4 regions of the Streptomyces sp. NPDC107562 genome follow, and region 1 is predicted to be linked to each of the others. Evidence: riboswitches for the same ligand, from Rfam matches in the RefSeq annotation. Region 1 holds a riboswitch; each other region holds the start of a gene.
The links. Region 1 has a riboswitch for cobalamin ahead of ACZ7LV_RS24425 (ribonucleoside-diphosphate reductase subunit alpha). Riboswitches for the same ligand answer to the same signal wherever they lie in the genome.
Positions count from the first base shown of each region.

Region 2: another riboswitch for cobalamin. It lies ahead of ACZ7LV_RS18920 ((2Fe-2S) ferredoxin domain-containing protein); the one in region 1 lies ahead of ACZ7LV_RS24425 (ribonucleoside-diphosphate reductase subunit alpha).
Region 3: another riboswitch for cobalamin. It lies ahead of metE (5-methyltetrahydropteroyltriglutamate--homocysteine S-methyltransferase); the one in region 1 lies ahead of ACZ7LV_RS24425 (ribonucleoside-diphosphate reductase subunit alpha).
Region 4: another riboswitch for cobalamin. It lies ahead of ACZ7LV_RS06105 (cobalamin biosynthesis protein); the one in region 1 lies ahead of ACZ7LV_RS24425 (ribonucleoside-diphosphate reductase subunit alpha).

Region 1 is NZ_JBVKBE010000009.1:136,440-143,358, reverse strand. Features, by position in the region: gene ACZ7LV_RS24450 (carbon starvation CstA family protein) at 1-742, shown strand, start outside; gene ACZ7LV_RS24445 (YbdD/YjiX family protein) at 708-914, shown strand; gene ACZ7LV_RS24440 (DUF3311 domain-containing protein) at 1,014-1,277, shown strand; gene mctP (monocarboxylate uptake permease MctP) at 1,274-2,884, shown strand; gene ACZ7LV_RS24430 (GNAT family N-acetyltransferase) at 3,004-3,510, shown strand; cobalamin riboswitch at 3,527-3,703, shown strand; gene ACZ7LV_RS24425 (ribonucleoside-diphosphate reductase subunit alpha) at 3,828-6,197, shown strand; gene ACZ7LV_RS24420 (ribonucleotide-diphosphate reductase subunit beta) at 6,197-6,919, shown strand, end outside.
Region 2 is NZ_JBVKBE010000006.1:90,013-96,931, forward strand. Features, by position in the region: gene ACZ7LV_RS18915 (ABC transporter substrate-binding protein) at 1-942, opposite strand, end outside; gene ACZ7LV_RS18920 ((2Fe-2S) ferredoxin domain-containing protein) at 1,078-1,476, opposite strand; cobalamin riboswitch at 1,522-1,716, opposite strand; gene ACZ7LV_RS18925 (Gfo/Idh/MocA family protein) at 1,837-3,282, opposite strand; gene ACZ7LV_RS18930 (DMT family protein) at 3,433-4,272, opposite strand; gene ACZ7LV_RS18935 (amidohydrolase) at 4,887-6,455, opposite strand; gene ACZ7LV_RS18940 (hypothetical protein) at 6,545-6,919, shown strand, end outside.
Region 3 is NZ_JBVKBE010000006.1:80,752-87,670, reverse strand. Features, by position in the region: gene ACZ7LV_RS18900 (FAD-binding dehydrogenase) at 1-1,601, shown strand, start outside; gene metE (5-methyltetrahydropteroyltriglutamate--homocysteine S-methyltransferase) at 1,659-3,977, opposite strand; cobalamin riboswitch at 4,150-4,371, opposite strand; gene ACZ7LV_RS18890 (metal ABC transporter ATP-binding protein) at 4,519-5,154, shown strand; gene ACZ7LV_RS18885 (metal ABC transporter permease) at 5,151-6,020, shown strand; gene ACZ7LV_RS18880 (metal ABC transporter solute-binding protein, Zn/Mn family) at 5,978-6,790, shown strand.
Region 4 is NZ_JBVKBE010000002.1:54,534-61,452, forward strand. Features, by position in the region: gene ACZ7LV_RS06085 (alpha/beta hydrolase family protein) at 1-59, opposite strand, end outside; gene ACZ7LV_RS06090 (class II aldolase/adducin family protein) at 177-908, opposite strand; gene ACZ7LV_RS06095 (inorganic phosphate transporter) at 1,228-2,469, shown strand; gene ACZ7LV_RS06100 (hypothetical protein) at 2,501-2,722, shown strand; cobalamin riboswitch at 2,890-3,031, shown strand; gene ACZ7LV_RS06105 (cobalamin biosynthesis protein) at 3,133-4,083, shown strand; gene ACZ7LV_RS06110 (cobyric acid synthase) at 4,080-5,591, shown strand; gene cobN (cobaltochelatase subunit CobN) at 5,588-6,919, shown strand, end outside.

The DNA of each region.
Region 1 (6,919 bases):
CCACTTCGCGATCATGTTCGAGGCGCTGTTCATCCTGACCGCGCTGGACGCGGGCACGCGCGTCGGCCGGTTCATGCTCCAGGACACCCTCGGCAACGTGTACCGGCCTTTCCGGAACGTCAGCTGGAAGCCGGGCCTGGTGATCACCAGCGCGATCGTCTGCGGGCTGTGGGGCTACTTCCTGTGGGTGGGCGTCCACGAGCCCCTCGGCGGCATCAACCAGCTGTTCCCGATCTTCGGTATCTCCAACCAGCTGCTGGCGGCGGTGGCGCTCGCCGTCTGCACGACGCTGCTGGTGAAGTCGGGCCGCCTCAAATGGGCCTGGATCACCGGTGTCCCGCTCCTGTGGGACGCGGTCGTGACCCTGACGGCCAGCTGGCAGAAGGTCTTCTCCAGCGACCCCAGGGTCGGCTTCTTCCAGCAGCGCCAGGTCTTCCAGGACGCCATCGACCGGGGCGAGATCCTGCCGCCGGCCAAGTCCATGGACGACATGCACACCGTCGTCACCAACTCCACGGTGGACGGCGTCCTGTCGGCCGTCCTCGCCCTGCTGATCGTGGCGGTCCTCGTGGACGCGGCGCGGATCTGCGTCCGGCACGTCCGCCGGCCCGCGCTCACCACCCTCAGCGAGGCGCCGTACGTAGCGTCGAAGATCGTCGCGCCCGCCGGACTGATCGCCACGCCCGAGGAGCGGGAGGAGGAGCGCCGTGCGAGCGTCGGCACTGCTGCGCCGAGTGACTAGCGGGGTGCGCTGGTACGTCCGTGAGCTGACGGACGAGTCGGCCTACGACCGCTATGTCGCGCATGTCCGTAAGGGCCACCCGGAGGCGGAGGTGCCCACCCGGCGGGAGTTCGAGCGGATGCGGACGGACCGGCAGGAAACAGACCCGCGGCAAGGATTCCGCTGCTGCTGAGTAACCGGTATCTGAACAGGGGCTTCCGGTAGCGGGACACCGTGACCTAGATTGCCTGCGCGTTGCACCAGGTGATCAGCGAGGGGACGGAGCCGTCCGATGTCAGAAGCCTCAGAAGTGAACAGAGGGCCGGTGGTGACGCCTGTGCGCGTCGTCATCGCCCTCTGCCTGATAGCACCGTTCGTGGCCATGCTCTGGGTGGGCTCGTACGCGAAGACGGACCCGACCTTCATCGGCATCCCGTTCTTCTACTGGTACCAGATGGCCTGGGTCGTGATCTCCACCGCCCTCACCATGACCGCCTACTGGCTGTGGCAGCGTGACCAGCGCGCCCGCAAGACGCAGGGGGGTGCCGGAGCATGAAGGACGGTGTGAACGGCGTCGCACTCGCCGTGTTCATCCTCTTCTTCGTCGCCGTCACGGTGATGGGCTTCCTGGCCGCGCGCTGGCGCAAGGCCGAGAACGAGCACAGCCTCGACGAGTGGGGCCTCGGCGGCCGGTCCTTCGGGACCTGGATCACCTGGTTCCTGCTCGGCGGCGACCTCTACACGGCGTACACCTTCGTCGCCGTACCGGCGGCGATCTACGCGGCGGGCGCGGCCGGCTTCTTCGCGGTGCCGTACACGATCCTCATCTACCCGATGATGTTCGTCTTCCTGCCGCGACTGTGGTCGGTCTCCCACAAGCACGGCTACGTCACCACCTCGGACTTCGTCCGCGGCCGCTTCGGCTCCAAGGGCCTGTCCCTCGCCGTCGCGGTCACCGGCATCCTCGCGACCATGCCGTACATCGCGCTCCAGCTGGTCGGCATCCAGGCCGTGCTGGACGTGATGGGCATCGGCGGCGGCGAGGACACCAACTGGTTCATCAAGGACCTGCCGCTGCTGATCGCCTTCGGAGTGCTGGCCGCGTACACGTACTCCTCGGGTCTGCGGGCGCCGGCCCTGATCGCGTTCGTCAAGGACGCGCTGATCTACATCGTGATCGCCGTCGCCATCATCTACATCCCGATCAAGCTGGGCGGCTTCGACGACATCTTCGCCGCCGCGAACGACAAGTACACGGAGGCCGGTGCGGGCGGGCTGGTGCCGAACGCCGCCTCGCAGTGGACGTACGCCACGCTGGCACTGGGCTCGGCGCTCGCCCTGTTCATGTACCCGCACAGCGTGACGGCCGTGCTGTCCAGCCGCAGCAGGGACGTGATCCGCCGCAACTCCACGATCCTGCCGCTGTACTCGCTGATGCTGGGCCTGCTGGGTCTGCTCGGCTTCATGGCGATCGCGGCCGGCGTCAAGGTGGAGAACGGCCAGCTGGCGATCCCCCAGCTGTTCGAGAACATGTTCCCGGACTGGTTCACCGGCGTCGCGTTCGCGGCGATCGGCATCGGCGCGCTGGTCCCGGCGGCCATCATGTCGATCGCGGCGGCCAACCTCTTCACCCGCAACATCTACAAGGACTTCCTCAAGCCGGACGCCACCCCCGCGCAGGAGACCAAGGTCTCCAAGCTGGTGTCCCTGCTGGTGAAGGTCGGCGCCCTCGTCTTCGTCCTCGGGATGGACAAGACGGTCGCGATCAACTTCCAGCTGCTGGGCGGCATCTGGATCCTCCAGACCATGCCCGCCCTGGTCGGCGGTCTGTTCACCCGCTGGTTCCACCGCTGGGCGCTGCTGGCCGGCTGGGCGGTCGGCATGACCTACGGCACGGTCGCGGCCTACGGTGTCGCCTCCCCGACGCAGAAGCACTTCGGCGGCTCCTCGGCGGAGATCCCCGGCATCGGTGAGATCGGCTACATCGGCCTCACGGCGTTCGTCCTCAACCTGGTGGTCACGGTGGTCCTCACCTTCGTCCTGAAGGCCGTGAAGGCTCCCGAGGGCGTCGACGAGACCAAGCCCGGCGACTACACGGCGGACGCCGGCGACCCGGGAGTCCAGGTGGAGCTTCCCCCGGCGACCGCGGGTGCCGCCCACTGAGGCGCGGGGCCGTTCCGGCACGCGGCGTGGCCGCGTGAGCGCGAGCGACCACTGAACGACCCGCAGCGGGCCGCCGACATCGCATGATGCGGCGGCCCGTCGTCGTACACACTGCCGCCATGGACATCGACATCCGCCGCGCGCACCCCGCCGAGTACGCCACCCTCGGTGAGATCACCGCGCAGGCCTACCTCCAGGACGGACTCCTCGACTTCGGCGAGAGCGACGGCTACCTCGGCGAGCTGCGAGACGTCGCCAAGCGCGCGGCCGCCGCACAGGTGCTCGTGGCCGTCGCGCACGAACGCGTCCTCGGCGGCGTGACGTTCGTCCCCTCCGGCGGCCCCATGGCCGACATAGCCGCCCCCGACGAGGCGGAGATCCGCATGCTCGCCGTCGCCCGGGAGGCCCGCGGCCGCGGGGTCGGCGAGGCCCTGGTGCGCGCCTGCGTCGACCGCGCCCGCGCCCTCGACGGCTGCGCCGGGCTCGTCCTGTCGACCCAGCGGACCATGCACGCGGCCCACCGCATCTACGAACGGCTGGGCTTCACCCGCACCCCCGAGCGGGACTGGAACCCCCTCCCGGAGCTGGACGACATCACGCTTCTCACCTACCAGTTGACGCTCTGAAGTCATCGGCGACACAACATATGGGGGTGCTGTCGGCACCCGGCACCAGATGTATGCTCATGCTCGCTGTCGCCGCAGGGGAATCCGGTGCGAATCCGGAACTGTCCCGCAACGGTGTACTCGCGTGCGTCCGTCCCGAAAAGGGAGCGCACGCCGGTTCAGTCCGAGGACCTGCCGACAGTGCGCCCGGCCGTCCGGCCCGGGTGCCCTGACGTCCGGGTCTCGTGGAATGGGCCGGTGGACGCGAACGCCCCTGCGCTCGTGTGCCCTCCCCTGCCCTTCGCGAGGCCCCCGTGCCGAGCGAGGGAGAGCCCCACGTGACCATCGCGCCAGCCGAACCGGCCGCAGCGACCACCGTGGAAGGGGAGACCGACGGACCAGGGACCGCGTTGCTGCGGACCCTCACCGAGCTGACCGCCGACCTCCCCGACGCCGACCCCGGCCGGGTCGCCGCCGCCGCGCTGCGCGGCCGTTCCGCGCGGGCGGACGAGAACGAACTGCGGGAGCTGGCCACGGAGGCCGCCGCCGGACTGATCTCCGAGGACCCCGCCTACTCCCGGCTCGCCGCGCGGCTGCTGACCGTCTCCATCGCCGCCGAGGCCGCCTCCCAGGGGGTCACGTCCTTCACGGAGTCCGTGGCGGTGGGACACCGGGAAGGGCTCATCGCCGACCGCACGGCCGGGTTCACACGCCTGCACGCCGACCGCCTGGACGCCCTGGTCGACCGGGACGCCGACGACCGCTTCGGCTACTTCGGCCTGCGCACCCTGTACAGCCGCTACCTGCTCCGGCACCCGATCACCCGCAAGGTCGTCGAGACGCCCCAGCACTTCATGCTGCGCGTCGCCGCCGGCCTCGCCGAGGACGACACCACCCGGTCGGTGGACGAAGTCGCCGCGCTCTACGGGCTCATGAGCCGCCTCGACTACCTCCCCTCCTCCCCCACCCTCTTCAACTCCGGCACCCGGCACCCCCAGATGTCGTCCTGCTACCTCCTGGACTCCCCCAAGGACGAGCTGGACTCCCTCTACGAGCGCTACCACCAGGTCGCCCGGCTCTCCAAGCACGCCGGCGGCATCGGTCTGTCGTACTCCCGGATCCGCTCCCGGGGCTCCCTGATCCGCGGCACCAACGGGCACTCCAACGGCATCGTCCCGTTCCTGAAGACGCTGGACGCCTCGGTCGCCGCCGTGAACCAGGGTGGCCGGCGCAAGGGCGCGGCCGCCGTCTACCTGGAGACCTGGCACTCCGACATCGAGGAGTTCCTGGAGCTGCGGGACAACACCGGCGAGGACGCCCGCCGTACGCACAACCTGAATCTCGCGCACTGGATCCCGGACGAGTTCATGCGGCGGGTCGACGCGGACGCCGCGTGGTCGCTGTTCTCCCCGTCGGACGTGCCCGAGCTGGTCGACCTGTGGGGCGAGGAGTTCGAGGCCGCGTACCGCGCGGCCGAGAGCCGGGGCCTGGCGAAGAAGACCCTGCCCGCCCGTGAGCTGTACGGCCGGATGATGCGCACCCTCGCCCAGACCGGCAACGGCTGGATGACCTTCAAGGACGCCGCCAACCGCACCGCCAACCAGACCGCCGAGCCGGGCCACGTCGTCCACTCCTCGAACCTCTGCACGGAGATCCTGGAGGTCACGGACGACGGCGAGACCGCCGTGTGCAACCTGGGCTCGGTCAACCTGGGCGCGTTCGTCGTGGGCGACGGCATCGACTGGGAGCGGCTGGACGCCACCGTCCGCACCGCCGTGACCTTCCTCGACCGCGTGGTCGACATCAACTTCTACCCGACCGAGCAGGCGGGCCGCTCCAACGCCCGGTGGCGCCCGGTCGGCCTCGGCGCGATGGGCCTGCAGGACGTCTTCTTCCAGCTGCGGGTGCCCTTCGACTCGCCCGAGGCGAAGGCGCTGTCCACCCGGATCGCCGAGCGCATCATGCTCGCCGCGTACGAGGCGTCCGCCGACCTCGCGGCACGCAACGGGCCGCTGCCCGCCTGGGACCGGACCCGCACCGCCCGGGGCGTGCTGCACCCCGACCACTACGGCGTCGAGCCGACCTGGCCGGAGCGCTGGAGCGCGCTGCGCGAGCGCATCGCCGCGGTCGGCATGCGCAACTCCCTGCTGCTGGCGATCGCGCCCACCGCGACGATCGCCTCGATCGCCGGCGTCTACGAGTGCATCGAGCCGCAGGTGTCGAACCTCTTCAAGCGCGAGACGCTGTCCGGCGAGTTCCTCCAGGTCAACTCCTACCTGGTGCGGGAGCTGAAGGAGCTCGGCGTCTGGGACGCCCGCACCCGTGAGGCGCTGCGCGAGGCCAACGGCTCGGTGCAGGACTTCGCCTGGATCCCCGAGGACGTACGGCGGCTCTACCGCACGGCGTGGGAGATCCCGCAGCGCGGGCTCATCGACATGGCGGCCGCGCGCACCCCGTACCTCGACCAGGCCCAGTCGCTGAACCTGTTCCTGGAGACGCCGACCATCGGCAAGCTCTCCTCGATGTACGCCTACGCCTGGAAGTCGGGCCTGAAGACGACGTACTACCTGCGCTCACGCCCCGCGACCCGCATCGCCCGCGCGGCCCAGGCGCAGCCCCGGACCACCATCCCCGTCCAGGCGGCCACCGACCCCGAAGCGGTCGCCTGCTCCCTGGAAAACCCCGAGTCCTGCGAGGCCTGCCAGTGATGTCCACCCGTACCCAGAACCTTCTCGACCCCGGCTTCGAGCTGACGCTGCGCCCGATGCGCTACCCGGACTTCTACGAGCGCTACCGGGACGCCATCAAGAACACCTGGACCGTGGAGGAGGTCGACCTCCACTCGGACGTCGCCGACCTCGCGAAGCTCTCCCCCGAGGAGCAGCACCTGATCGGCCGGCTGGTGGCGTTCTTCGCGACGGGCGACTCGATCGTGGCGAACAACCTGGTCCTGACGCTGTACAAGCACATCAACTCCCCCGAGGCCCGGCTCTACCTGAGCCGCCAGCTGTTCGAGGAGGCGGTGCACGTCCAGTTCTATCTGACCCTGCTGGACACCTACCTCCCCGACCCGGAGGACCGGGCGGCGGCGTTCGACGCGGTGGAGAACATCCCGTCCATCCGCGAGAAGGCCGAGTTCTGCTTCAGGTGGATCAACGAGGTCGAGAAGCTGGACCGCCTGGAGTCCACGGCGGACCGCCGGCGCTTCCTGCTCAACCTGATCTGCTTCGCCGCGTGCATCGAGGGCCTGTTCTTCTACGGTGCCTTCGCGTACGTCTACTGGTTCCGCAGCCGGGGTCTGCTGCACGGTCTGGCGACCGGCACCAACTGGGTGTTCCGCGACGAGACCATGCACATGAGCTTCGCGTTCGACGTGGTGGACACCGTCCGCAAGGAGGAGCCGGAGCTCTTCGACGACCAGCTCCAGCAG
Region 2 (6,919 bases), on a different contig from region 1:
CGGCACCCGCACGCCGAGCACGGTGGACGACAGCGGCAGTACCGCGAACCGCTTGTTCCTGATGGCGGGTACGTCCTTCAGCGCCGGGTTGGCCAGCAGGAACTCCTTCTTGTCCGCGACCGGCTGATCGCCGTAGTCGTAGATCACGACGACCTCGGGCGCCCGCTCGGCGACCTGCTCGAACGACACGTCGCCGAACGCCTTGTCGAGGTCGGCGAAGACGTTCACCCCGCCCGCGCGTTCGATCATCTCGTTGCCGATGCCGGCGCCGCCCGCGGTGAAGGCGGTCTTGTCGCCGCTGTCGTAGACGAAGAGCTCGACCGGGGTGACTCCGGCGAGTTCGTCCTCGACCGTGTCCAGGGTGGTGTGGAGCTTCTTCAGCTCCGCCTCCGCGCGGTCCGGCACCCCGAAGATCCTGGCCACGTTGCGGATCTCCTGGTCCATCGTGGTCATGGTGACGGGTCCGGACGGGCATTCCTCCACGTTCAGGTAGGAGTTGATGCCCGCCTTGGACAAGGCGTCACGGCTGCGGCCCTCCTTCTCGTCGAAGGTGCTGGCGAACCCGCCGTAGGCGAAGTCGGGTTCGGCGGCCAGCAGCGTCTCGAACGAGGGGTACTCCTCCGCGACGACCTCGATGCCGTCGTAGGCGTCCTGGTACTCGGGGAGGATCCTGTCGTCGAGGTAGGCCGTGCCCACCATCGACTTCTCCAGACCGAGCGCCAGCATGACCTCGGTGGCGTGCTGGTTCAGCGACACGGCCCGCCGCGGGGGCCGTTGATACGTCGTCTCCACCCCGCAGTTGGACAGCGTGACCGGGAAGCCCTTGGCCACGGTGCTCGCCGGGGCGGCGTCGTCCTTGGTGGCGCCGCCACCGCAGCCGGACATCAGCAGGGCCGCGGCGGCGGTGGCCGACAGCAGGGACAGCGGGCGCTTGCCCATCATGGAGGGTCCTCTCACCGGAGGGGGAACGTGGAACACGGAACAGGCAGGACGGCGGACCAGGTCCGGAAAGGGGCCGGGAACGGCGGACGGACGACCGCGAACGGTGCAGCCGGAGTGAGGGGTGGGCGCGGGCGGTCAGGCCGCCGGGCCGGGAGCCGGCGTCGCCCCGGACCGGGCGGGCCCGGGCGGCGTGAAGACGTGGAGCTCCAGGATGTCCGGCAGTGCCACGAGGCCGGGGCCCCCCGCGCGCACCCAGGCGGCGACGTCCTCCGTCGCGGCCGGGTCGTTGACCAGGCCGAACCAGACCGGCCGGCCACCGGCGGCGCGCCCCTCGGACGAGGGCCGCACGACGACCACGTTCGCCTGGTCGCACACGTCGAGGCAGTCGGTGACGAGGACGGGGGCGTCCTCGGCGAGCCGCGCGGTCTGCGCCGCGTGGTCCACCCCGGTCACCTTGGGGCTGCCGCAGCAGCAGTCACGGCACACGACGACCCGGCACGGCACCGACCCGTCCGGTGACGTCTCGACAGGCATCACGACATACCCTCCTCCCCGGGGAAATCCGCCCCGGTCACGTCGAGGAGGCGACCGCGTGAGTCTCCTGGCTCTCGGGTCAGTGCTCGTCCCGGCCTTCCCACCCGCATCCGGGCAGTGGTTCGTTCGGGATCCGCTCGCCGATCACAGTGGCGGGACCGCGCCGGATTCACACCGGCTTCCTCGTTCCGCCGTCGCCTTTTCGCGGGACATCATGTCAGACGGGCCAGTCATCTCATACGCCGGCGGCGGCGCCGGGCAGGGTGAGGTGGTGCACACGACCGGCGGGCGGCATGCGCAACGCGCCGCCCCGTCGCATCGACCGGGCGGCGCGTTGCGCGCTGTTGGGGGGAGCCGGGGTCAGCTGACCGGCGGCATCTCGCTGGGTCGTGAGTCGAGGCCCGCGCGGCGGTTGACCCAGGAACCGCGCGTGAAGTCGGGGACGGCGACCGGACGGCCGCCCGCCGCGAGGGACTTGACGCTGAGCGGCACCGGGGAGCACCAGGCGGCGGCGTCGTACACGTCCATGTCGGGGACGAGTCCGGCGCGCATCTGCTGGACGGTGCGCCACTGCAGGACGTAGTCCATGCCGCCGTGCCCGCCGTTGTTGGCGGCGTCGTCACCGATCTTCTGCCAGAGCCAGTGGTCGAACTCCTTGAGGTACGCGTCGAACGACCGCCAGGTGTGGCCGCTGTGATCGGGCTCCACGTAGATGCGGCCGCCGCCGGCGGAGGTGACTCCGGCGTAGTCCTCGAAGATGCCGCGGCTGCCGGCCAGCGAGTTGATACGGCTGTACGGGCGCGGCGAGCTGACCTCGTGCTCAGCGCGGACGACCCGGCCCTGCGCGGTGTCGATCAGGCAGGTGACCAGGTCACCGTTGATGTAGGTCTCCTTCCAGCTCGGGTGGGAACGCGGCACGAAGCGGGCGCGGTAGTCGGCGAGGCCCTTGGGCTCGGTGGCGGTGGCGCGCAACGTCGTGAAGCGGTCGCCGCGGTTGATGTCCATCGCGGCGGCGATCGGGGCGAGTCCGTGCATGGCGTAGAAGGACGCGGTGCTGCGGGTGTGCCACAGCCGCCGCCAGGAGTCGGTGTAGTACGTGTCGGAGAAGAGCAGCTCGCGCAGGTCGTGCAGATAGCCGCCGTGGCCGTTGGTGACGTCGCCGAAGAGGCCGTCGTGGGCCATCTTGAGCATCGCCAGCTCGTTGCGGCCGTAGCTGCAGTTCTCGGACAGGAACAGGTGCCGCCGGGTCCGCTCGCTGGTGTCGACGAGGTCCCACAGCTCGCGCAGTTCGGTGGCGACGGGCAGTTCGACGATGGCGTGCCTGCCGGACAGCAGGGCGGCGCGGCCCTGCTCGTAGTGGAACTCCCACGGGGTGGCGACGTAGACGAGGTCGATGTCCTCACGGCGCAGCATGCGGGCGTAGGCGTCGGCGGAGCCGCCGTACTCGGCGGGGCGGGGCCGTCCCTCGGCGACCAGTTTGTCGGCGGTTCGTCGGGCGCGCTCGGGGCGGATGTCGCACACGGCGGTCACCGTGCACCCGGGGACGGCGGCCCATCCCGAGGCCATGCCGTTGCCCCGGTTGCCGAGGCCGATCAGGGCGACGCGGACCGTGCGGTACGGGTCGAAGGGGACGTTGACCATCGACTTCTGGCCGTGCCGCCGCACCGGAGGGGCGTCGGTGGCAGAAGTGGCGGGGGCGGCGCCCGGCGCGGCGGCGGCCGTGGTGCCGAGCCCCGCGACGACGGCGCCGGAGGCCAGGGCCCCGCCCATGAGAGTACGGCGTGAGACAGCAGGGATTTCATGCATGACGCTGAACGCTCCCTTGTGGGTGGCCGACAGCTCTTGTTGCCGAACGACTTTGGCGAGCGGACGACGGAGTGTCAATAGGTGCTCGAAGAGAGGCTGTTGCGAGCAGAAATGAGCATCCAGCGGTCACGGGGGTGAGGGTGGAGCCGATCAGGCCTGCGGCGAGGCCTGCTGCTCCGCCTCGCCGAAGCGGGCCAGGGCGAGGGCGCCCGCGATGGAGGCGGCGAAACCGGCGACGGCCAGCGGTGCGAGGCCGTGGCGGGTGGTGTCGCCCAGCCAGACGATGCCGAACAGGGCGGGCCAGACGGTCTCCCCGATGACCATCGCCGCCGTGGCGGAGGTGACCGAGCCGGACTGGAGGGCTTCGATCAGGAGCAGATAGCCGGTGATGCCGGAGAGGACCACGGCGTACACCGACGGGTCGGCGAGCAGGCCGGGCAGCGACAGTTCCGGCATCAGCCGGGCCCCGACCGCCGTCACGCCAAAGCTGATCCCGGCGAGGCCCCCGAGGACGGCCGCGCGGTGGCGCACGTTCCGCAGACGCGGGGTCAGCGCCCAGCTCACCAGGGCCAGCCCCACCGAGCCCACCAGGATCGCGAGCCGCATCCTCATGTCGCCGTCCCCGCCGGTCTCCCGGCCTGCCGCGATCGCCATCACCGCGAGCCCGCCGCACACCGCGACGACCGCGGCCCACTCCACCCGTCGCAGGCGGATCCGCAGCACGAACGCCGAGACGATCGCCGTCACGGCCAGCGCCCCGGCGACCGCCGCCTCGACGAGGAAGAGCGGGACCGAGCGAAGGGAGACCAGTTCGGCGCCGAAGCCCAGGGTGTCGAGGGCGACCCCGACGATGAACGGCCACTGCCAGGTGGCCCGCACGGCCGCGCCGGCGCCCCCACCGGCCACCCTGCGCGCACCGAGCGCCTGGAACACGGTCGCCGTTCCCATGAAGAGGGCGGCGCACAGCGCGAACAGCAGCCCGAGTCCCATGACCGCAGGCTAATGCGCCGAGCGCGCGTGACCTCGGAGGGCAACCCCCCGTGGTGTCGCCCCCACCGGGTCCGGCCCCCACACCTACGGCGCGTCCGCGCCACCTGCACGCCGGGACCACGCCACCTCGGCAGACCCGGCACCCACACCGAGGCCAGGCCGCTACAACGACCCGGCACGGCTCGGCCGAGCCACCGCAGCGAGTGCCGCACCGCCACGCCGATCCCCGGCACTACGGCAGGACAGCGCCGCCGCAACAGACCCGCACCGAACCCCGCACCGCACCGCACCGAGTGCCTGCCGCGGCGCACTCCGGCACCCCCAGCAAGGGCGCGCCGCCGCAGTACGCTCCGACACCCACGGCACGGCCGCCAGGCTGCCGCAGCGGACCCCGCACGACGGGGCCGGGCCGCCGTGGCGGACCCCGGCACGGGACCGGGCCGTCGTGGCGGAAACCGACACCTCAGCAAGGGCGAGCCGCCGCAGACGCTCCGGCACCCGCAGCCGCGCCGCGCCACCGCCGTCGCATCCGGCCCCGGATCCCGGCACGGGAGGGGGCCGCCGTGGTGGACGCCGGCGTCGCCAGGTGCGGCGGCTGCGGTGGGCCCCGTCGCTCAGAAGGCGTTCTCGGTCTCGCCCTCCAGGAACGTTCCCAGTACCTCGATGTCCGCGATCCGGGAGGACTCCACCCGGTACGGGTCGTCGCCGAGGACGACGAGGTCGGCACGCTTGCCCGGGGCGATGCTCCCCGCGTCGGACTCCCAGTGGCAGGCGTGGGCGGCGTCCACGGTGTAGGCCCGCAGTGCCTCGTCCACGGTGAGCGACTCCTCGGGGCCGATGGCGCGGCCCGACTCCGAGGCCCGTTCGACCATGAACTGGACGGCCCGCAGCGGCGCGCCGTCGGCGACCGGCCGGTCCGAGCTTCCCGCCACCCGGACGCCATGGTCGAGGAAGCCCCGGCCGCGGTAGAGCCAGCCGGCCCTGTCCTCCCCCATGACCGTGGCGTAGTCGTCCCCGTAGTAGCGCAGGAAGTTCGGCTGGACGACGACGGTGACCCCGAGCGCCGCGAGCCGGGGCAGCTGGTCCGGGCGGACCAGGCCCGCGTGCTCGATGCGGTGGCGTGCCTCGGGGCGCGGCAGCAGGCGCTGCGCCCGCTCCAGGGCGTCCAGGGCGACGTCGACCGCGCGGTCCCCGATGGCGTGGATCGCCAACTGCCAGCCGGCGCGGTGCCCTGCGACGACGGTCTCCTCCAACTCCTGTGGCGAGGCCTGGAGTTGCCCGGAGGTGTCGGTCCCCAGGTAGGGGCTCGTCAGGGCCGCCGTACGGGCCATCATCCCGCCGTCGGTGAAGATCTTCAGGGCTCCCAGGGAGAGCGCGCCGTCGCCGAAGCCGGTGCGCAGACCGAGGGTGAGGGCGTGGGTCGTGGCGTCCTCGGGGGCGGCGCGTACGGCGTCGAGGGCGTCGGCGGCCACCATGAGCTGTACGCGTACGGGCAGGCGGCCCCTCTCGTGGGCGAGCTGGTAGGCGGCCGCCTCCACCGGGCTGTGGCGGAACAGCCGGGCTCCGACACCCGCTTCCGCGCAGGCGGTCACGCCTTCGGAGCGGCATACGCGGGCCGCGCGCTCGATCGCCTCGGCGAGTTCGTCCAGGGAGTGCGGCGGCCGGGTGCGCAGGGCGGCTCCCATGGCGCCCTCGACGAGGAAGCCGTCAGGGCTGACCGCCTCGGCGGGCAGTCCGTCGAGGATCGCCGTGTTGACGAGGCACGCGTGACCGGAGAGATGGCCCAGGTACACCTTGCGGCCGGCGCTGACGGCATCGAGGTCGGCGGCCGTCAACGGGCGGTCGAGGGTGCGCTGGTCGTAGCCGCCGAAGTCCAGCCAGGCCCCGGCCGGCGCCTGGGCGACCGCGTCGGCGACGACCCGGAGCACGTCGTCGGCCCGGGTGCTCGGCGCCACGCCGGGGACCGCCGCCTTCAACCCGGTCCAGGCGAGATGGACATGGCTGTCGATGAAGCCCGGCAGCACCACGGCGCCCCCGAGGTCGTGGGTGCGCCGCGCCGGCAGCCCCGCCACGTCCTCGTCGAGGCCGACGACGCGACCGCGCCAGATGCCCAGTTCGCGGGCGACCGGGCGGTGCGGATCCATCGTGATGACGCGGGCGTTGGTGATCCTCGACGAGAGCAAGGACGACTCCTTTTCGGTTCTCCCAGGCGAAACTGCTGGCACACAGCCCGTACATGTGTTTAGGTAAGGCTAACCTAAGGGGGTTACCGGTGGAGGAACCACTGGGCCCCGACCGCGAGTTGGCGGCCTGGGCCGATGGTGTGCTCGCGCGTATCGACGCGCAACAAGGTATCGACGACGAACTGCTCGCCGCCCTCGGACGCGGTCCGAGCCTGCGCGAGGAGACGCTGGCCCGGATGGCCGAGGCCGTGCGGGCGGCGGCCCTCGGCTTCGGACCGGCAGGCTGCGCCACGGCCGCCGGAGTGCCGGAACGGCTGCTGCGGAACTGGCAGGACGGGAACCCGGCGTTCGCCGCGGCGATGTCGGGCGCACGCGCCCTGGCCCGCTCCCACGCGCCCGAGGGCGGCGGCGCGGCACGGCCGCCGACCCCCGCCGCGCTGCTCGTGCTGCTCCAGGCGATCCGC
Region 3 (6,919 bases), on a different contig from region 1:
CGGCCGGACGCAAGGTGCTGCTGCTCGACCAGGAACCCGAAACCGGCCTCGGTGGCCAGGCGTTCTGGTCGTTCGGCGGCCTGTTCCTCGTCGACTCCCACGAGCAGCGGCTGATGGGCATCAAGGACTCCCACGAACTCGCCTGGCAGGACTGGCTGGGCACGGCCGGATTCGACCGCGGGACCGACGACCCGGCGGGCCAGGACCACTGGGCGTACCAGTGGGCCGAGGCGTACGTCGACTTCGCCGCCGGGGAGAAGCGGTCCTGGCTGTCGGGGCTCGGAGTGCAGTGGTTCCCGATCGTCGGCTGGGCCGAGCGGGGCGGCGGCCTCGCCGACGGCCACGGCAACTCGGTGCCGCGCTTCCACGTCACCTGGGGCACCGGACCCGCCGTCGTCGAACCCTTCGAGAAGAAGGTGCGGGCCGCCGCGCAGAGCGGCCGGGTCGCCTTCCGGTTCCGCCACCGGGTGGACGAACTGGTGGTCACGAACGGCGCGGTCACCGGGGTACGCGGCGCGGTCCTGGAGCCGAGCGACGCCGCCCGCGGCAAGCCCAGCTCCCGCGTGGTGGTCGGCGACTTCGAACTGCGCGCGCCGGTCGTGATCGTGACCTCCGGCGGCATCGGCGCCGACCACGACCTCGTCCGCCGGAACTGGCCCGCCCGCCTCGGCACCCCGCCCAAGTCCATGATCACCGGAGTGCCCGCGCACGTGGACGGGCGCATGCTCGCCATCACCGAGCGGGCCGGCGGACGGATCGTCAACCCCGACCGGATGTGGCACTACACCGAGGGCCTCAAGAACTACGACCCCATCTGGCCCGGTCATGGCATCCGCATCCTGCCCGGCCCGTCCTCCCTGTGGTTCGACGCCACCGGCAAGCGGTTCTCCAGCCCCGACATCCCGGGCTACGACACCCTGCACACCCTCAAGTCGATCACCGACAGCGGATACGACTACTCCTGGTTCGTCACCACACAGAAGATCATCGCGAAGGAGTTCGCCCTCTCCGGCTCCGAACAGAACCCGGACCTCACCGAGAAGAACGTCTGGCAACTGCTGTCACGCATCTGGCAGACCCCGGAGCCCATCGAGCGGTTCAAGGAGAGGGGCGAGGACTTCGTCGTCGCCGAGACCCTGCCACAACTGGTCGCGGGCATGAACGAGCTGACGGGCCAGAACCTGATCCGACCGGCCGACCTCCAGCGGCAGATCGAGGCCCGCGACCGCGAGATCGCCAACCCCTACACCAAGGACGTCCAGGTCATGGGCATCCGCAACGCGCTCGCCTATCCCGGGGACACGCTCAGCCGCACCGCGTCAGCGCACCGGATCCTGGACCCGGCCGCCGGGCCGCTGATCGCCGTGCGGCTCAACATCCTGACCCGCAAGACCCTGGGTGGTCTCCAGACCGACCTGTCCGGCCGCGTCCTGAACGCCTCCGGCACCCCGGTCCCCGGCCTGTACGCGGCCGGTGAGGTCGCCGGCTTCGGCGGGGGAGGCGTCCACGGATACCGCTCGCTGGAGGGCACCTTCCTCGGCGGCTGCCTGTTCTCCGGCCGCAAGGCGGGACGCGCGGCGGCCGAGGCGACCGCGAGCTGAACCCTCTCCCGCAGGCCGGGGCGCCGCCGACGCCCCGGCCTCTTCGGCACGGCGGGATCAGGAGGCCGACAGCTCCGCCCGGACCGTGCGGGCCGCGGCCACCAGGTTCTCCAGCGACGCGCGGGTCTCGGGCCAGCCGCGGGTCTTCAGACCGCAGTCGGGGTTGACCCACAACCGTTCGGCCGGAATGGCCTTCAGGCCGGTACGCAGCAGTTCCGCGGCCTCGTCGGCGCCCGGGACGCGCGGGGAGTGGATGTCGTAGACACCCGGCCCGGCCTCGCGCGGGTAGCCGTGCGACGCCAGCTCCCGTGCCACCTGCATGCGGGAGCGGGCGGCCTCCAGGCTGATGACGTCCGCGTCGAGGTCGTCGATGGCCTGGACGATGTCGCCGAACTCGGCGTAGCACATGTGGGTGTGGATCTGGGTGTCCGGGCGTACGCCTGCGGTGGTGAGCCGGAACGCCTCCGTCGCCCAGGACAGGTAGGCGGCGTGGTCGGCCGAGCGCAGCGGCAGGGTCTCGCGCAGCGCCGGTTCGTCGACCTGGATGACCGAGGTCCCGGCCGCCTCCAGGTCGTTCACCTCGTCGCGCAGCGCGAGGGCGACCTGGCGTGCGGTGTCGCCGAGAGGCTGGTCGTCGCGGACGAAGGACCAGGCGAGCATGGTGACCGGCCCGGTCAGCATGCCCTTGACCGGGCGGCCGGTGAGGGACTGGGCGTACGTCGTCCAGCGCACCGTCATCGGCCCGGGGCGGGAGATGTCCCCGGCCAGGATCGGCGGGCGGACGTAGCGGGTGCCGTAGGACTGGACCCAGCCGTGCTGGGTGGCGAGGTAGCCGGTGAGCCGCTCGGCGAAGTACTGGACCATGTCGTTGCGTTCGGGCTCGCCGTGCACGAGGACGTCGAGGCCGGTCTTCTCCTGGAAGGCGACGACCTCCTGGATCTCGGCCCGGATGCGCTCCTCGTACCCGGCGTCGTCGATCCGGCCGGCCCGCAGGTCGGCGCGGGCGGCCCGCAGTTCGCCGGTCTGCGGGAAGGAGCCGATGGTCGTGGTCGGCAGCAGGGGCAGGCCGAGGTGGGCGCGCTGGGCGGCGGCCCGCTCGGTGTACGGCTGGGAGCGCCGGGCGTCGGCCTCGGTGACGGCGGCGGCGCGGGCGCGGACCGCCGGGTCGTGGGTGATCGGCGAGCCCGCCCGGGAGGCCAGGACGGCCCGGTTGGCGGCCAGTTCGGCGGTGATCGCGCCGGTGCCCAGGGCGAGTCCCTTGGCGAGGGTGACGATCTCGGCGGTCTTCTGCTGCGCGAACGCGAGCCAGCGCAGGATCTGCGGCTCGACGTCCCGCTCCAGACCCGTGTCGAGCGGTACGTGCAGCAGCGAGCAGGAGGCGGCCACGTCGACCCGGTCGGCGAGGCCCAGCAGGGTGCCGAGGGTGGCGAGGGACTTCTCCAGGTCGGCGGCCCAGATGTTGCGCCCGTCGACCACACCGGCGACCAGGCGCTTGCCGGGCAGTCCGCCGACGGCCGCCAGGGCGTGGAGGTTGGCCGCGCCGGCCCCGGTGAAGTCCAGCGCGAGTCCCTCGACGGGGGACTTGGCCAGGACCGGCAGGGCGTCGCCGAGCCGGTCGAAGTACGAGGCCACGAGGAGCTGGGGCCGGTCGGTGAGGGCGCCGAGTTCGCGGTAGGCCCGCTCGGCGGCGTTCAGGTCGGCCGGGGTGCGGTCCTGGGCGAGGGCGGGCTCGTCGAGCTGCACCCACTCGGCGCCCGCCGCGCGCAGGTCGGCGAGGACCTCGGCGTACACCGGCAGCAGCCGGTCCAGCAGCGTGAGCGGGGCGAAGTCCGCGGGGGCGCCCGGCGCGGGCTTGGCGAGCAGCAGGTACGTCACGGGCCCGACGAGGACCGGACGGGCCGTCAGCCCCAGCGCGCGGGCCTCCTCGAACTCCGCGACCTGCTTGGCGGCGTCGGCGGCGAAGACGGTGTCCGGGCCCAGTTCGGGCACCAGGTAGTGGTAGTTGGTGTCGAACCACTTGGTCATCTCCAGCGGCGCGACGTCCTGCGTGCCCCGCGCCATGGCGAAGTACCCGTCGAGCGCGTCGGCCGCGACGGCCTCCCGGTGCCGGTCGGGGATCGCGCCGACCATGACGGTCGTGTCGAGCACGTGGTCGTAGTACGAGAAGTCGCCGCTCGGCACCTCGTGGACGCCGGCGTCGGCGAGGCGACGCCAGGTGGCGGCGCGCAGTTCGGCGGCGGTCGACCGGAGGGCGTCGGCGGTGACGCGGCCCTTCCAGTAGCCCTCGATCGCCTTCTTCAGCTCCCGGTTGCGGCCCTGGCGGGGGTAGCCGTACACGGTGGCCCGTGCTGCCGCGGCTGCGGGCTTGGTGGTCACGGAGATCTCCTTCGCGAGATGAATCCCTGAGATCCCGGGGACGGGACGAGAGCGCGAAGGGTGACGGAACCGGACGGACCCGACCTCGCGCGGCTTGCGAGCACCGCGCGGTCGTCCGCCTGGTAGTACGCCGACCCGCCCTCGAGGTCACCGGAATGTCCGCGCGCGAGGGGTCGCGCACGGGCAGTTGGCAGGTCTTCGGACTCGCGGGCCCGCCTCGTGTCGTACGAGGCACCTACTGGCCGTCGCTTCCCGGACCCGTCTCCTCGGGCCCAGTGCGTATGACGGCGGTCGTTCCCACTCACCGCTGCGGGGCAGTCCCGGATTTCCACCGGGTTCCCTCTTACGACGTCCCGCCTGGCGGACGGGGCGAACCAGCTGCGCCGACCACCCTACGCCGCGACGGGCGCGCGAGGCGGGCAGGTCCGGCATGCGGAAGGTGAAGTCGGACACGCGGGTGCGTGCCGCCGGTGTCGGCGCCACGCACCTGGGAACCAGCCGCCGTCTTCTTCCGACTGCTGTGGAGGAGCGAGGAGGTGGCATGGAAGGACTGGACGTCGTGATGCGCGAGGTCGCCTGCCGGCACGGCCGGGTGGAGGCCGTCCGGGGCGTCGACCTCGACGTCGCGGCCGGCCGGCGGGTGGCGTTGACGGGTACCAACGGCTCGGGCAAGACCACGTTGCTGCGGGCCGTGCTCGGTCTGCACCGCCGGGCGGGCGGCCGGATCCTGGTGGGCGGCCGGGACACCCGCAGCGCGGCCGAGTGGGCGTGGCGGCGCCGGGCCTGCGCCTGGATCCCGCAGAAGCCGGCCGTCGGCCGGTTCCCGCTGCTGGCGGGGGAGTTGCTGGACAGCGGCGGCGCGCGGGACGAGGCCGTCGAGGCGGCGGCGAAGCTGGGCGTCGGGCAGCTCGTCGGACGGCCGGTGCACACCCTGTCCGGCGGCCAGTTGCAGCGGATGTACCTGGCGCGGGCGGTCGGCTGTGTCGCCGCGGGCGCCGGGGTGCTGCTGGCCGACGAACCCACCGCCGCGCTGGACTTCGCCGGGCAGGAGGAGGCGGCCGATGTCCTGCTGTCCCTGCCCGTGACCGTCCTGGTCGTCACCCACGACCGGGCCCTGGCCGACCGCTGCGACCAGGTGCTGGAGATGGCCGCCGGCCGGCTGCGGGAGGTGCGGTGAACGCCCAGGCCGCCGCCGACGTCGGCCAGTTGCTGCAACTCGTCCCGGTCCAGCGTGCGGGGACCGCCCTGCTGCTGGCCGCCGTGGGCCTGCCCGTGATCGGCGTCGTGATCGTCGGTCTGGACATCATGCCGGTGCGGTTCGCGATGATGCACGTGGCGCTCCTCGGCATCGCGGTGGGCCTGCTGACCGGCCTCGACCCGATGCTGTGCGCGCTGCTCGCCTGCGCTCTCGCCGGCGCCGGGGTCGCCCCGCTGGCCCGCACCCCGGACGGGCTGTCGGGGGCGATGGGCCTGCTCATGAGCCTGGCGATCGCGGCGGCGCTGCTCGTGCTCGCGGTGTCCGGGGTCAACGCGGCCGGCGCGTTCGCCCTGTTGTGGGGTTCGATCCTGTCCGTGGGCACCGCCGACCTGTGGGTGCTCGGCGCCCTGGCGGTCGCCGTCCCGGCCCTGTTCTGGTGGCGGCGCCGCGACCTCGCCCTGCTGCTGTACGACCGCGAACTCGCCCTGTCCTCCGGCGTACGGATCGAGCGGCTCACCCTGGTGCTCCTCGTCCTGGTCGCGGTGGCCGTCGCGGGAGCCATCAAGCTCACCGGCGCGCTGCTCGTCGACGCCCTCACGCTGCTGCCGGCGCTCGCGGCCCGCCGCCTCGGCACGTCCCTGAAGTCCATCACCGCCTGGGCGGTCGGCATCGGAGTCGCCGTGAACCTGACCGGGTTCCTCCTCGCGCTCCGCTTCGACTGGCCGCCCGGGCCCGTCCTCGTCCTCACCGCCGGCGTGGTCGTCCTCGCCGTCCATCTCCTACCCGAACGGAGAACCAGCTCATGGCGCGCACCCGCGTCCCCAACACTTCCCTCCTCGCACTGACCCTCACCGCGGGGCTCGCCCTGACCACGACCGGGTGCGGGGGCGGGAACGAGCCGTCGTCGTCCTCGTCGTCCGGTGCCAAGAACTCCTCGCCGGTCGTCGTCGCCACCACCACCTGGGAGGGCGCACTCGCCAAGGCCGCCGGCGCCGAGGACGTCGAGGTCATCGTCCCGCAGTCGGTGCAGCACGCCCCGGACTACGACCCCAAGCCCTCCGACCTCGCGGCGGTGGCGGGCGCCGACTACGTGCTCTACGCGCCCTTCGAGCCGTACGCCGCGAAGATCAAGGAAGCGGCCGGCTCCGACGCCGAGCTGGTCGAGGTCGCCCTCGACAACGACGCGGACAAGGCGAAGGCCGAAGTCGCCAGGCTGGCGGAGCTGTTCGGCACCGAGGACGCCGCCGCGCGGTGGACCGCCTCCTTCGACTCCGAGTACGCGGCGCTGCACAAGGGCCTGAAGGCCAAGTGGCCGCGAGGGGAGCAGCCCACCGTCGTCGCCCAGGTGTTCACGACATGGGCGGCGAAGCTGGCGGGCGCCGAACTCGCCGGTACCTTCGGGCCCGAGGCCGTGACGGCGACGCAGCTGTCCGAGCTGTCGCGGACGAAGCCCCGACTCGTCCTGGACAACGCGCACATGACGACCGGCACGGTGCTGCCCGACGCGGGCGCCGAACAGGTCGAGATCGTCAACTACCCGGGGACGGATCTGGACCTGCTGGCGGTCTACCGGGAAGCCGCGAAGACGGTGGAGACGGCGATGGCCGCCTCGTAACGGTGTCGCGTCACGCACCGAGGGGGCCGCCCGCGCCGGATGGCCCTCTCAGCGCGTGGTGGACTCAGCCGGCCGGAGTCAGCGGGCGCTCCGGACCCGGTTGCGCGGCGGCGATGGCCGCCTCGTAAC
Region 4 (6,919 bases), on a different contig from region 1:
GCGGCCCCGGCCACCGTCACGGCGGTGACGGCAGCGGCCGTAGCTCTGACAGTGCGCACGCGTCCAGTGTCCTGTCCCGCCCGTCCGGCGGCCAGCGGAACGGCGGGACGGGGTGAGGCGACGTGGCGCACGCAAGGGAGCGCCCCGGGTGGTACGGGCGAGCGCCCCGGGTTCCGTCAGCCGCGCTGACCGTATGCCCGCAGCCGCGCGGTCGCTTCCGCCAGCTGCTCCTGGGACAGCAGGGACGGCGTGCGGCCCGGCACGGCGGACGCCGTCAGCCACAGGCGGCACATCCATTCCAGCTGGGCCGTGCGGTCGTAGGCCTGGGCGAGGGAGGCGCCGTAGGTGACGGTGCCGTGGTTCTGGAGGAGGCAGCCGGAGCGGCCGGCCAGCGCGCGGAGCATGTTCTCGGCCAACTCGTCCGTGCCGTAGGTCGCGTAGGGGGCGACGCGGACGGGGCCGCCGAGCGCGCCGGCCATGTAGTGGATCACCGGGAGTTCGGGGACGAGGGTGGAGACGGCGGTGGCGTGCACGGCGTGGGTGTGGACGACGGCGCGGGCGTCGGTGGTGCGGTGGACGGCGAGGTGCAGGGGCAGTTCGCTGGTCGGTACGAGGGTCCCGCGCACCTGGCGCCCGTCGAGGTCGACGCCGGTGATGTCGTCCGGCGTGAGCCGGTCGTAGGGGACGCCCGACGGAGTGACCAGGACCGTGTTCCCCACCCGTACCGAGACGTTGCCGGAGGTGCCGACGACCAGGCCCTCGGAGACGGTCCGGCGTGCGGTGGCCACGAGCTCCTCCCAGGCCCGTGCCTCCTCGTCCGCCGCCCCGCCGCCCGGCGCCCCGGCCGGATCCTGTGCGTCGTCGGGAGCGCCCGGTGCCTCCCGCTGTTCCCACCGCTCTTCAGCCATGCCGCGATCCTGCCAGGCGGACCTTCGGCGCGTTCCGGCGCGGCCCTGTCGCGACGGCGCGCCCGCGGGCGGGGCGGCTCGCTTCGTGCGGGGTGACCAACGTCTCTTCGCGGGGGTCGCCGGCCCGGCCGGTGCGGCGCGCGGAGGGCCCCTGCCCGTGCGGGGTACGGGGCCGGCGGCGCGGCGCGAGGACCGAACCCTCCCGGCGGTACAGGCACCCCCTTTCACGGACACCCACAAGCCCCTCTCAGTTCACCTTTCGTTCACTTGGGTTACCTACGTTCGTCCAGCCAATGACCTCGAAAGATTGCCTGGGTAAATGGAAGGCATCTCGCTGATCCTCGCGATTGTGGTGGTAACCGCTCTCGCGTTCGATTTCACGAACGGTTTCCACGACACCGCGAACGCGATGGCCACCACCATCTCGACGGGTGCCCTCAGACCCAAGGTCGCGGTGGCCATGTCCGCCGTCCTGAACCTGGTCGGCGCCTTCCTCTCCGTGGAGGTCGCCAACACGATCTCCAAGGGCCTGGTCGACGAGAGCGGCATCCGTCCCGAGGTCATCTTCGCCGCACTGGTCGGCGCGATCCTGTGGAACCTGCTGACCTGGCTGGTCGGCCTGCCGTCCTCCTCGTCGCACGCCCTGATGGGCGGCCTGATCGGCGCCACCGTCGCCTCGGCCGGCGTGGGTGCCGTCCACGGCGACGCGCTGGTCACCAAGGTGCTGATCCCGGCGATCGCCGCCCCGCTGGTCGCGGGCGTCGCGGCGCTGCTGGCGACCCGGCTGACGTACCGCCTGGGCCGCAAGGCCGACGACAAGGCCTCCGCGAAGGGCTACCGCGCCGGCCAGATCGCCTCCGCGGGCCTGGTCTCGCTGGCGCACGGCACCAACGACGCGCAGAAGACGATGGGCATCATCACCCTCGCCCTGGTCGCGGGCGGCACCCTCGCCCCCGACTCCGACCCGCCCCTGTGGGTCATCCTCTCCGCGGGTCTCGCCATCGCGCTCGGCACCTACCTCGGCGGCTGGCGCATCATCCGCACCATGGGCAAGGGCCTGACCGACCTTCAGCCGCAGCAGGGCTTCGCCGCGCAGACCAGCGCCGCGACCGTCATCCTGGCCTCCTCCCACCTCGGTTTCTCCCTCTCCACCACGCATTCGGTCTCCGGTGCGGTGATGGGCGCGGGCCTCGGCCGCAAGGGCGGGGTGGTCCGCTGGTCCACCGCCACCCGGATGTTCGTCGCCTGGGGCCTGACCCTGCCGGCCGCCGCGCTGGTCGGCGCGATCGCCGAGTGGGTGACGGGCTTCGGCCCCTGGGGCACCGCCCTGGTCGCCGTCTTCCTGGTCGGCTCCAGCGCCGCGATCTGGAAGATCTCCCGCCGCGAGGTCGTGGACCACACGAACGTCAACGACGCGGACGGGGAACCGGCCGGCGTGGTGACGACCGCGATGGCCGCCGTGACGCCGCCCCCGGCGGGCACCCCGGCGGAGGACCTCACGGCCACGATCCCCCGGCAGGCCACGGCCTCGGAGCCGACGCCCTCTCAGGCCACGGTCTGAGCACCCTGATACCGAAGGAAGCAGCACAAGCATGAAGATCGACTGGGCGGCCCTCGGCTCCGTCTTCGGCGTCAGCCTCGTGGTCACGGTGGCTCTGGTGGGCCTGTTCACCCTCGGTGTCACCGCTCTGTCGCGGCGCGAACGGGCGGCCGCGCAGGGCGAGTCGGCGGCGCTGGCGGTGACGGGCGCCTACGCCGCCTTCGCGGCGTGCGCGGCGGCCGTGGGATACGGGATCTATCTGATCGTGGCCTGAGCACCCCGGTGTTCGACGCGCCCTGCGCGGTGCCCTCGACGGGGCTCCGGGCAGGGCGCTTCGTCGTGCGCGGGGACAGCGCGAGCGGCGGACGGGAGACCCGTGCCGCCGGTGGCGTGTGGGACTCAGCACACTTGCCCCGTCGCAGGTCAACAGCAAGTTGACGGCCGTTCCGGCCCCGTGGTGGACTTCCGGGGCCATGTACGGCGGCAGAAGAGGAAGCCCGGTGTGAATCCGGCGCGGTCCCGCCACTGTGACCGGGGAGGGAACTCCCCGGGAGCCAGGAACTCTCACCGCCGGTCTCGTCGAACCAGGGCGTGGACACCCTGAGTGAGGACATATCGCCATGCTCGGCCGCCAAGTGAGGTCCCGCACCAGGTCTCTGCCCGCCCGCACGGCCGGCTGAGCCCGTGCGTGCCGATCGCGTCTTCGCGTACGGCGCCGCCGCCGGCCTCCTCGGCGACCATGTGCTCGGCGACCCCCGCCGAGGGCATCCGGTCGCCGCGTTCGGGCGGGCCGCCGCCGCGGTGGAACGGGTGTTGTGGCGGGACCACCGCGGATGGGGCGCGCTGCACACCCTCGTGTGCGTGGGCGGCGCCGTCGCCCTGGGCACCGCGGCCCACCGGGTCGTACGGTCCTCCCCCGCCGCTTCCGTCGCGCTGACCGGCGTCGCCACCTGGGCCGTCCTCGGCGGGACCTCGCTCGCGCGGGAGGCCCGGGCCGTCGGGCGGGCCCTGGAGGCGGGGGACGTCGAGGCGGCGCGGGCCCGGCTGCCCCATCTGTGCGGCCGCGACCCGCAGGCGCTGGACGCGCCGGGGATCGCGCGGGCGGTGGTGGAGTCCGTCGCGGAGAACACGTCCGACGCCGTGGTGGGGGCGCTGGTGTGGGGGGCCGTGGGCGGGGTCCCGGGGCTGCTCGGGTTCCGGGCGGTGAACACGCTCGACGCGATGGTGGGGCACAGGTCCCCGCGCCACCGCCGCTACGGATGGGCCAGCGCACGACTCGACGATCTCGCCGGGTGGCCGGGCGCCCGGCTGACGGCGTCGCTCGCCGTGCTGGCGGGCGGCGACGCGCGAGGAGCCGTACAGGCCTGGCGCAAGGACGCCGCGCGGCATCCGAGTCCCAACGCCGGGGCCGTGGAGGCCTCGTTCGCGGGGGCGTTGGGGGTGCGGCTCGGGGGGACGTTGTCGTATGCGGGCCGGGTCGAGCACCGGCCCGTGCTGAACGGTGGGGGGCGTGCGGTGGAAGTCGGCGACATCGAGCGGGCCGTCCGGTTGTCCCGGCGGGTGGGCCGGCTGGCCCTGGGGGCCTGCGCGGCCGGAGTGTGGCTGCGGGGACGGCTGTCGAGGAGGCCGGCGTGAACGGGCGTGGGCTGCTGATCGCCGGTACCACCTCGGACGCCGGCAAGAGCGTCGTCACCGCCGGCATCTGCCGCTGGCTGGTGCGCCAGGGCGTGAAGGTGGCGCCCTTCAAGGCGCAGAACATGTCGCTCAACTCCTTCGTCACCCGCGAGGGCGCCGAGATCGGTCGGGCGCAGGCCATGCAGGCACAGGCCTGCCGGGTGGAGCCGACCGCGCTGATGAATCCCGTGCTGCTCAAGCCGGGCGGCGAGAGCAGCAGCCAGGTGGTGCTGCTCGGCAGGCCCGTCGGGGAGATGAGCGCGCGGGGCTATCACGGCGGACGGCAGCAGGCGTTGCTCGGGACCGTGCTCGACTGTCTCGCCGAGTTGCGGGGCACGTATGACGCGGTGATCTGTGAGGGGGCCGGCTCTCCGGCCGAGATCAATCTGCGGCGGACCGACATCGTCAACATGGGGATCGCCCGCAATGCCGGTCTCCCGGTGCTCGTCGTCGGCGACATCGACCGCGGCGGCGTCTTCGCCTCCTTCTTCGGGACCGTCGCGCTGCTGTCCCGTCAGGACCAGGAGCTGATCGCCGGGTTCCTCGTCAACAAGTTCCGCGGCGACGTCTCGCTCCTCGAACCCGGCATCGACATGCTGCACGGCCTCACCGGGCGGCACACCTACGGCGTCCTGCCCTTCCGGCACGGCCTCGGCATCGACGAGGAGGACGGGCTGAGGGTGTCCCTGCGGGGGGCGGTGCGCGAGTCCCGGGTGGCCGCCCCGGTCGGCGAGGACGTGCTGCGGGTGGCGGTGTGCGCCGTGCCGCTGATGTCCAACTTCACGGACGTCGACGCCCTCGCCGCCGAACCGGGTGTCGTCGTGCGGTTCGTGGACCGGCCCGAGGAGCTGGCGGACGCGGATCTGGTGGTGGTGCCCGGCACCCGGGGGACCGTGCGGGCCCTGGAGTGGCTGCGGGAGCGCGGGCTCGCGCGGGCCCTCGTGCGCAGGGCCGCCGAAGGACGTCCGATCCTCGGCATCTGCGGCGGCTTCCAGGTCCTCGGCGAGCACATCGAGGACGACGTCGAGAGCCGGCGCGGGCAGGTCGACGCGCTCGGAGTGCTGCCGGTGCGGGTGCGGTTCGCCCGCGAGAAGACGCTCACCCGGCCGGTCGGCGAGGCCCTCGGGGAGCACGTCGAGGGGTACGAGATCCACCACGGGGTCGCCGACGTCGAGGGCGGCGAACCCTTCCTGGACGGCTGCCGGGTCGGGCAGACCTGGGGCACCCACTGGCACGGCTCGCTGGAGTCCGACGGCTTCCGGCGGGCCTTCCTGCGCGAGGTGGCCGCCGCCGCGGGCCGCCGCTTCGTGCCGGCGCCCGGCACCTCCTTCGCCGCGCTGCGCGAGGAGCAGCTCGACCGGCTCGGCGACCTGATCGAACAGCACGCGGACACGGACGCGCTGTGGCGGCTCATCGAGTCCGGCGCGCCGCAAGGACTGCCTTTCCTTCCACCGGGAGCGCCCGCATGAGCACAGTGTTGTTGTTGTCCACCGCCGACACCGATCTGCTGGCGGCCCGTGCCTGCGGCGCCTCCTACCGGATCGGCAACCCGACCCGCGTGGACGCCGAGAGCGAGCTGCCCGCGCTGGTCGAGGGCGCGGACATCGCCGTCGTACGGCTGCTGGGCGGCAAGCGGGCCTGGGAGGACGGACTCGCCCGGCTGCGGGCGTCGGGGATCCCCACCGTGCTGCTCGGCGGGGAGTCCGTGCCGGACGCCGAGCTGATGGCCGAGTCGTCCGTGCCGGCCGGCGTCGTGGCCGAGGCACTGCGCTACCTCGTCGAGGGCGGGCCCGAGAACCTCACCGAGCTGGCGCGGTTCCTGTCGGACACGGTGCTGCTGACGGGTGAGGGGTTCGACGAGCCGCGGAAGATGCCGGAGTACGGCGTCCACGGCTCCCGTGCCTTCACCGAGGGCCGTCCGACCGTCGGCGTGCTCTTCTACCGGGCCCACGAGCTCAGCGGCAACACCGCGTTCGTGGAAACCCTGTGCGACGCGATCGAGGCGCGGGGCGCCAACGCCCTGCCCGTGTACTGCGGTTCGCTGCGCGGCGCGGACCCGGAGCTGTACACGCTCCTCGCGAAGGCCGACGCGCTGGTCGCCACCGTCCTCGCCGCCGGCGGGACGCACGCCTCGCAGGCGTCGGCGGGCGGCGACGAGGAGGCGTGGGACATCGGCAGGCTGGCCGAGCTGAACGTGCCCGTGCTGCAGGGACTGTGCCTGACCTCCTCGCGGGACGCCTGGGACGCGTCCGACGCCGCCCTCTCCCCGATGGACGCGGCGATGCAGGTCGCGATCCCGGAGTTCGACGGCCGGCTGATCACCGTCCCGTTCTCCTTCAAGGAGCAGGGCCCGGACGACGTGCCCGTGTACGTGGCCGACCCCGAGCGGGCCGGACGCGTCGCCGGGATCGCCGTACGGCACGCGCGGTTGCGGCACAAGCCGAACGCCGACAAGAAGCTCGCGCTCGTCTTCACCGCCTACCCGACCAAGCACTCGCGCGTCGGCAACGCGGTCGGCCTGGACACGCCCGCCTCCGCGGTGCGGGTGCTGGACGCGCTCCGGCAGGCCGGGTACGGGGTGACCGCGTACCCGGACAACGGCGACGAGTTGATCCACCGGCTCATCGAGGCGGGCGGGCACGACGTCGAGTGGCTGACCGAGGACCAGCTGGCGTCGGCGCCCGCGCGCGTGCCGCTCGCCGACTACCGAGCCTGGTTCGACCAGCTCGACCCTGGGCTGCGGGACGCCATGACGGAGGCGTGGGGCGAGCCGCCGGGTTCGCTGTACGTCGACGGC